2 regions of the Pseudarthrobacter sp. J1738 genome follow, and region 1 is predicted to be linked to the other one. Evidence: riboswitches for the same ligand, from Rfam matches in the RefSeq annotation. Region 1 holds a riboswitch; the other holds the start of a gene.
The links. Region 1 has a riboswitch for cyclic di-AMP ahead of ACQR35_RS06095 (C40 family peptidase). Riboswitches for the same ligand answer to the same signal wherever they lie in the genome.
Positions count from the first base shown of each region.

Region 2: linked by a shared signal. The riboswitch ahead of ACQR35_RS11020 (hypothetical protein) and the one ahead of ACQR35_RS06095 (C40 family peptidase) in region 1 are both predicted to bind cyclic di-AMP.

Region 1 is NZ_JBNPEO010000003.1:39,164-43,573, reverse strand. Features, by position in the region: gene ACQR35_RS06100 (NlpC/P60 family protein) at 251-1,081, opposite strand; gene ACQR35_RS06095 (C40 family peptidase) at 1,182-1,922, opposite strand; cyclic di-AMP (ydaO/yuaA leader) riboswitch at 1,993-2,174, opposite strand; gene ACQR35_RS06090 (M23 family metallopeptidase) at 2,306-3,130, opposite strand; cyclic di-AMP (ydaO/yuaA leader) riboswitch at 3,134-3,371, opposite strand; gene ACQR35_RS06085 (metal-dependent transcriptional regulator) at 3,494-4,189, opposite strand.
Region 2 is NZ_JBNPEO010000008.1:52,153-56,562, forward strand. Features, by position in the region: gene ACQR35_RS11010 (glycosyltransferase family 39 protein) at 1-166, opposite strand, end outside; gene ACQR35_RS11015 (glycosyltransferase) at 167-1,522, opposite strand; gene ACQR35_RS11020 (hypothetical protein) at 1,655-2,494, opposite strand; cyclic di-AMP (ydaO/yuaA leader) riboswitch at 2,501-2,676, opposite strand; gene ACQR35_RS11025 (sensor histidine kinase) at 2,848-4,368, opposite strand; gene ACQR35_RS11030 (response regulator transcription factor) at 4,381-4,410, opposite strand, start outside.

The DNA.
Region 1 (4,410 bases):
CAGCCTAAAACCTGGAGCTCCGGCCACTAAAATTGAGCTGCGATGCACGGGTAAGGGACAAGAGTGCGGCGGGAAGAAGTGGCTGCACGGGCAAGGCTGAAGTCGGGTGGACAGCATGGGAGTGGAGGAGAAGGCTTGGCCAGAGAAGCCCTGCAGCCGGATCCAATGGCGCTGAAGATTTATGGGCGCCTAGCGTTAAAACAAAGAACCCCCGCCGCTATGCGACGAGGGTTCTTCAAACAAGCAGGTATTAGCCGCCAACGCGGATGTAAACGGGGCCCGAGCCAACGTTGACGCTGAAGAGCGCCGTGGTGAAGCCGTTCCAGCCACCGTGTACGGCCTGGCCGTTACCAACGTAAACAGCGATGTGGGCAAGGCCCGCGCCACCGTCTGCGTAGTAAACCAAGTCGCCCGGCTGCGCCTCAGCGGCAGAAACCGTGCGGCCCAAGGACAAGTAGCCTGCTGGCCAGCCGTGGTAGTTGATGCCAACTGCCTTGAGGGCGTTGGTAGCCAAGGCAGTGCAGTCCTGAGCAACACCGAGCTGAGCGTAAGCAGCGGCAGCAATTGCTGCACCCTGGCCGCTAGCCGATGCGGTGGAGGTAGCTGCCGGAGCAGCGGTTGCAGCAGCCGGAGCTGCTGCAGTCTGCTGTACTGCCGGGGCTTCTTCAGTGGTAGCAGCTACCGGAGTAACTGCAGTCGCCTCAGCCTGAACCTGTGCTGCAGGCGTTGCTTCAACGGCCGGAGCCGCAGCAACAGGAGCGGCAACCGGGGCCGGCTTAGCAACCGAAGAAGAGCGAACCTTCTCGAAAGCGATGGTCTTCTGAGCGGCAACAACCTTCACCGAAGATGCGGCGTGGACTTCCTGCGCAGAAGTAGAAGTGGACTCACGCTGCACGTTGTTCTCAGCAGCGTTAGCGGCGATGCCGCTAGTCAGGACCAGGCCGGAAGCTGCAGCGATAACCGCAGCTTGGCGACCCATGCCACCAGCGTTTTCGCTGACGGCCTTGGCAATGACAGCCAGCGAGTTGGTCTTAGAGACCTCGGCGCGGTGCCGTGCAATGTTGCTTGCACGAGTAGTCATTAGTACTCTCTTTCGTTTTCCTCAGGCACCGCGAAGGCAGCCATCGGGCTTTGGGCAGACCGGCATCTTGGGGGTGGGCCGGTATGCCCCGAACGGGTTTTTAGCGGAGCGTGAAGTACGAGGCGGAGCCCGTAGCTGCAACCGCATGCAGGATAGTGCCCTGCGAGGGATTCAACGCGCTGATCATCATGCCGTTGCCAACGTAGATACCTACGTGAGCGCCGCCATTCTGCATCACCAAGTCACCGGGAGCCGGGTTGGCCGTGGGGGTCATGGAGTTCCATGCCTGAACACGCGGGATGCTGATGCCAGCCTGGGCGTAAACCCACTGCGTGAAACCGGAGCAGTCCCAACCTGCGGGAGTAGTGCCGCCCCACACGTAGGGGCTGCCGATGCCGGAGTACGCAAGTCCAACCAGACCTGAAGCAGCCGCCGAAGAGGCGCTGTCCTTCTTGGTGGACGCCGTCTGCACAGTTGCCTGAGCATCGGCACCGGTGGACTGAGTTGCCGTTGCTGCGGTGGTGTCAGCGTTGGAGTCAGTGGTGCTGGTCTCGTCCGCGGTTGCGGTGCTGTCCGCCTCATCGGTGGACTGCGCTGCAACTTCAACAACCGGTGCAGCTTCTGAAGCGACGACAGTGCGCTCGAAGCTCAGTGCTGCAGTGGGTGCTGCGGTAACGGTCAACTGGGCTGCTGCCGAGAAGTCCGTAACCGGGGATGCCTCACGGTTGGTCTCTGAAGCGTTGGCCGGGAGGCCGATGCTCAGTACCAAACCCGAAGCTGCGGCGATAACAGCGGCCTGACGGCCTACCGTGCCGGCATTGGAGGAAACAGCTTTGGAAATAGCGTTGAACGGGCTCTTAGGAGCCACTTGTGCGCGGTGACGCGCAACGGTGTTGCTTGAAGACACGAAAGAAGCCTCTCCCAATGCCTACGAGGTGAGCTGTCGGATTCGGATGGGAGTCATCCGGCCGTAGAAATGCTCCTAGAAACACTCTTACGACTTAACCCCAAGGCCTTCTTACGAAGACCAAAGTTGGTTCCCCCGCCTCTGCCAGACGATGTAATGCGAACGGACCTCGGGCGGTGGCAGAGTTAGGCAATCCACTCGAGAACGTCAGCTTGTATAAAAGTTGACGCGTAAATGACGGTACAGGAGTTTGGATCAAATGTCACGTTCAGGTCACGACGGGGACCTTCGATATGACAAGCCACTGGGGGCAGGGCTTAGAGCCATCCCTCGGGATCTACAACGTCACCGTTCACCATTACTTCAAAGTGAAGGTGGCAACCGGTAGAAGCGCCCGTGGTGCCGCTGAGGGCAAGAACTTCTCCGCGCGTTAGCTGCTGACCAACGGTGACGCTGATCGAGGAGAGGTGGTTATACGTGGTTTCTAAACCGTTTCCGTGATCAATAACCACACGGTTTCCGCCACCATAGGGGTGCCAGCCGGCGAAAGTTACTTTGCCGCTGGCTGCTGCATGCACGGCCGTACCGCACTGCGCTACAAAGTCTTGGCCGCGGTGGAACTCACCCATGCCGCCAGTAATCGGATTAACCCGGTAACCAAAGGGCGACGCCTGGACCAGTGTGCCCAGCGGTGCACCCAAGCTTCCCTTAGCTGCTGCCGGCGTTATTTTGCCCGCTGACTGCGCGCCGAGAAGCTGCTTGAGCCTAGCGTCTGGGTCTACGGTACTTGTTACGGTGCTGCGGCTGAAGCTGATTTTTGCGCCTGAATCGGCGGTAACGGCAACCTGCGGCGCGGCTACTACTGCCGCCGCCGGGGCTGCGGAACCCATGGATTCTGCGGCCAAGGGGCCTGAAGTTGTGGGGAAGGATACTGCCAGAGCAAGACCTGCTGCGCCGAGCACAAGCCCAGCTTTTTGAGCTACCCCGGTGGCAGTTGCGAGATCAGCGAACTGACGGAGGGCGCTTTTTCGAGTCGCTGCGTGACGCCGTACTTGCCGGGGTGCCGCATCCAACGCGGATGGCGCGGTGGGGACGGCCGGTGCCGTAGCGCGGCGGCGGCCGCGAGCGTTCTCGATGGTCAAGTCTTCCCTCTCGTAAACGCCTGCGGAGTTAGCTGTCGGATTCGAGTCAGAGAGATCTAGACCCGGCCCGTAGTTCAAAACAGAAGTAAAAGTACGACGACGGACCGTTGCCGGCGTCGTCTATGTTTCCTTCGGTTTTGGCACGGACTTCACCCCAAGGCGGCTGCGAAGCCGCCAGTAAGTGGTTCCCCCACCTCTGCCATGTGCGGACAAAATACTGGTCCGTTGGCAGAGTTTGGCGCCGGATCAGGTAACGCTCATGTCTCAGCGTTACTCATTAACTATACGGTCGCACGGCCCACAGTAACAATTCCGTTATCTAAGCTGTGGGTAACTCAAGGGTTGTCCAACAGCCCAGCGTTGTTAGCTGAGTGAGACAAAAACGTGGGATGCCACTTCGGGCGGCAATTCGAGCGCTCCCTCAATGCCTGCAACTCGGACCGAAATGTATTCGCCAACGCGTTCCAAGCTGACAACTACTCCGGGGCCAATGCCGCCCTCTTCGAGTTGCTGCAAAAGTTCCGGTTCCACCTGGATGGGTTCTGCCAAGCGGCTTACCGTGACAGTGGAATCGCTACCGTAGTCCTCCATGGCGTCCAGCATGGAGACCACTCCATCGGTAAACGCCGAACCTGCTTGCCCTCCCAATTGCTCGAGGCCGGGTATGGGATTGCCATACGGCGAAACGGTGGGGTGTTCCAACAGCTCAAAGATTCGCTGTTCTACACGCTCACTCATCACGTGTTCCCAACGGCAGGCTTCCTCGTGCACATAGGCCCATTCGAGGCCAATCACGTCTGCGAGGAGACGTTCGGCCAAACGGTGTTTACGCATCACTGCTGTGGCCCGCGCACGGCCCAAGTCGGTGAGTTCCAAGTGTCGATCGCCGGAGACAACTACTAGGCCATCGCGTTCCATACGGCCAATGGTTTGCGAGACCGTGGGGCCGGAGTGGCGCAGACGTTCAGCAATGCGGGCCCGGAGAGCCACGATCTTCTCTTCTTCAAGTTCCAAAATGGTCCGAAGATACATTTCGGTTGTATCGATGAGATCGGTCACTCAGCTCAACTCCTCGCGAACGCTTTCCAGCTCTGTGGCCCTTGGCGCCGCCGCAGGTCCATGTGTAGCTTAGCTTATTTGGAATCACTCCGAATAATGCCCTGTAGAAGTCCAAAAGAGTCTCACTTCATGGAATTTGCGTCACCCGACTTCGGTCTAAGCCCGCCACTCCGGCACAATAGGCAGACGGCTGGTTCCACAACGCGGTAGCCACGCCGGCC
Region 2 (4,410 bases), on a different contig from region 1:
TGGCACCCAAATTCCACAGGTACAACACTGCTGTGGCAAGCAGCAGGAGCGCCGCGCTGGTCCGGATCCACCGAGCTTGGCCGCCGTAAACGAGCTGGTTTTGGCGTTGGGTTTTGGCCAGAGCGCGTTGCTCGGCGGGGGTCTTGGGGGAGATGGTGGCAGTCATTTACTCAGCCGTTTCAGTTGAAGAGGAAGCGGAATTTCCGGAACGTGGTGCACCGGTAGTGGAATGGCGGCGCTGGCGGAAAACCCAGAGCCGGAAGAGGAGGAATTTGACCACTGTTGCGGCAAGGTTCGCTCCTGTGACAATCAGCAGTTCTACCCAGCGGGCAGGGGCCTCGGCGCCTGAATGTAGGGCCAGCAGGGCGCCGGCCGTGAGTAGCCAACCGATTCCAAAAACCAACAAGCCTTCAAAGTGATGCCGAGCTGCACCGGCCCGGCCCAAAATGCCGAAGGTGAAGCGACGGTTCGCTGCGGTGTTGGCAATCGCTGTACTCAGCAGGGCAATAAAGTTTGCCAGTTGCGGGTCCATGATGTTCCGGCACAGCGCGAAGATCACCAAGTACGCGATGGTGGAGGCAATGCCGATCGTGCCAAAACGAATCAACTGACCAAACAATGAAGCTTGGGGGGTTTGTTCGGACGCGCGGGACGCTGCGGGTATGGGGCCGCGGGCTAGGGCTGCGCGCAACTCGGGGACCGGGATGCGGCCGGAGACAAGGTCGCGGCTGAGCCGGAACATACCGCGCAGATCGGCAAGTGCGGTTTGAACAATGTCCACACTCGAATCCGGATCATCGGTCCAGTCCACCGGGACCTCATGGACGCGCAAACCGGTGCGTTCTGCCAAGACCAGTAGCTCAGTGTCAAAGAACCAGCCGGTGTCCACGGTGTGGGGGAGGAGCCGTTGACCAACATCCGCGCGAATAGCTTTGAACCCACACTGCGCATCAGAAAATTTGGCGCCCATCAGCGAGTGGAGCAAGAAGTTGTAGCTGCGTGAGATGAACTCACGTTTGGGGCCGCGCACCACCACAGAGCTGCGGGAAAGTCGGCTACCAATGGCCATATCCGAGTGCCCCGAAATGAGCGGAGCCAAGAGTGGGCCCAGTGCGGCAAGATCGGTGGAGAGGTCCACATCCATGTACGCAAGAACGGGCGACGGCGAGGCCAGCCACACCTTTCGCAGCGCGTTACCCCGCCCTTTTTCGGCCAAATGAACTGCTGCTACTTCCGGAATTTCCCGGGACAACCGTTCTGCCACTTTGAGGGTGGAATCCGTGCTGGCGTTGTCCGCCACGGTGATTCGGAACGAGTGGGGAAAACTATCGCTCAGGTATGCGTAGAGGCGCCGGATGCACTCTTCAAGGTCCTTTTCCTCGTTGTAAACCGGAATGGCCACATCCAGGATCGGGACTGCGACTCGCGTGTCTACGGCGCTTCGCCGCAGGGGCAGGATCCCGCGATACCCGGGCGATGCGGCCGCGGATGCATCAACTTTTGCCTGGTCAGTGATCGTCATGTTTCAACACTGAAGGGCGGTGTTGTGCTGGCTTTAGGTCAAAGCTGTGTAGATGCTGTGCACTATGAAGGAGCGCAAAGAAAAGGTCCCGGCGTGATGCCGAGACCTTTTCTCACGAGTGAGGATTAGTGTTTAGTACCAGTTGTGGCCGAGGTGCCACGTCAGTGCCGAGCAGGGGGATCCGTACCGTTCGGAGATGTACTGCAAACCCCAGTTGATCTGGGTTTTGTAGTTGGTCTGCCAGTCCGAACCGGCGGTGCTCATCTTCTCTGCCGGGAGTGACTGCGCAATGCCGTACGCGCCAGAGTCTGCGTTGGTGGCCGTAGTGGTCCAATCAGATTCCTTGTTCCACAAAGTGGTTAGGCACTGCATCTCGCTTTGCTCCCAGCCGTGGCTTGAAAGTTGTGAGGCGGCGTAGGCCTGGGCGCTGGCGGGGTCGTTGACCGGAACTGCGGCGGCAGCTTTAGCCGCCGCCGCTTTGGCTGCTGCAGCCTTCGCGGCCGCTGCCTTTACCGCTGCGGCTTTGGCTGCTGCTGCCTTTTGGGCGGCAACCTTCGCTGCTGCAACCTTCGCGGCGGCGGCCTTGTCAGCACTTGCTGAATCGCTAGCAGTCTCGCTGCTAGACATGACGGACAAGTTGGATGCTGAACTTGCAGAAGCGGCTGGCTGGGAGCCTTCAGAGGATCCCTTGACGGGCGAGCCTTCAAAGCTCAGCACGGCACCGGCCGCTGCGCTCGCTGTGCCGCTACCGGGCAAGGCGGATGCAGTGGTGGGTTCAACGGCTGCTTGGCTTACGGCCGATGCGCTAAGGAGTACCACAAAGGCGGTGCTGACCACAGCTGTGCGGTAGCCGATTAGTTTCGGCAAGAACTTGGCGCTCTGCTTCAGTGATGACTCATGTTTGTGAGCTCTGCGGGACCGGCCAGTGGCCGATTCGCGCGCCTCACGGCGGCTGGAAAAGTTTTCAGACATCAGTGGTTTGCCTCTCGTAGCGCCTGCGGAGTTAGCTGTCGGATTCGGATGAGAGACACCCGGCGCATGGCAGTGAACGAATTCTGCCGTGCGCTTCACCCCGAGGTTGCTGGTGTGAGCAGCAGGACCAAAACTTGGGTCCCCCGCCTCTGCCTCATGGAACGGAATCCGGGTAGCGGCAGAGCTTGGCGACTAGCACGGAGCGCGCCTACAACGGCGGGCGCACCCTATTTACGGTACAGGAGCTCAGAAGTTAAGTCACATTTAGGTAACGGTGGCCACATTGGTTGATAAAACCATGCTGCGGCACCACACCTCGGTGGTAGGTCTCCGCGGGAGCCGCCACCAAAGCGCTAAATAACGACGGCGGGGGCCGGCAAACGTAGCGCGAACTCGGTACGGCCGGGCCGGGACGTCACCTCTACCGAGCCGCCGTGGGCCTGCATAATCGCCTCAACAATAGATAGACCAAGCCCAGAACTTCCTTCGCGAACAGCGCCGGTGGTTGATGCGGTGTCCTGATTAACTGACCGAGACGCGTCTGCGCGGGCAAAGCGGGCAAAGATCCTGTCCTGGAACTCCGGGCTGATCCCTAGTCCGTCGTCGGTCACTGTAATCACTACGCTGCCGTCTGCAGAGTGCCCAACGCCAGCCACCACTGTGGTCCCGGCGGGTGTGTGTTTGCGAGCGTTGGCCAAAAGGTTCACCAAAACCTGGTGAAGACGGGCCGAATCTGCGCGCACCGTAACCGGCTCATCCGGGAGCTGGAGTTTCCAGTGATGGTCTGGAGCCATCACTTTCTCGTCGCTGAGCGTTTCAACCACCAGTTGGGTCACGTCCACGTTGGTGATGTTCAGCGGCCGGCCTTCATCCAGACGGGCCAAAAGAAGCAGATCCTCCACCAAAGCCGTCATTCGTTTGGATTGGCTCTCCACCCGTTTGAGTGACTGTTCACCCTGCTCACTGAAAGTCTCAGTCATCTTCATAAGCTCCGTATAACCGCGAATGGCCGTCAACGGAGTACGCAGTTCATGCGAGGCATCTGCCACAAATTGCCGAACTTTCGTTTCACTTTTTTGCCGGGCTTCCAGAGCGTTGGAGACGTTATCCAGCATCTTGTTCAGCGCGAAACCAACATTTCCCACCTCGGTGCCAGCTTGGGCCGCCTTAGCCGGAACCCGCACAGCCAAGCCCACTTCACCGGCGTCCAAGGGAAGCTGGGAGACTTTGGTGGCCACATTGGACAGCTCCTCCAAGGGCTTCATAGTGTGCCGAATGACTACTGTCCCGGCGAGGCCAATAAGAATCAACCCACCCAAAGAGACAAAGACAGTGGTCCACACTAGGGAGCCGAGAGTGCCTTCCTTCTCGGTCAACGGCAATCCCGTGATGATCACATCACCAATGGGGGTTTGGACGGCAACCAGCCGGTAGTTTCCCGTTGAGAGCTTGCGGCTAACCGGCCCGGCACTCGGCTCAAGCCCCACCAGGACCTGATTGTCGGCGTCGGAAAGCGATTGTCGGGTGCCGTCGTCGGCCAGAATTCCAGCACTGCTCACGGTGCCGCCAAGAATGCGCGCGTTGAGCGTTCCGGCGCCTTGGCCACGCGCTTCGAGCGGGTCTGGCCGTCCCGAGTCGGAGCCCGACGGCGGCCGGCCGAAGTCTGCCGCGCGCTGGGACGAAGACTTGAGCTGCTCATCGAGTTGCCGGTTCAGGAACAAGTCCATCGAGGCATAACTGACCAAGCCCACGATGCCGCAAATGGCCACCAAAAGAGCCATGGCCACCAGCACCAGCCGGGTACGGAGCTGCCAGGTGCTGGGTCTCAGCCAGCTGCGCCCTAGCCGCCGAGTGGCGCCTGCAAGTGAAGACACGTTGAGCCCTGACTACTCGGCCGGCTTGATGGTGTAACCAGC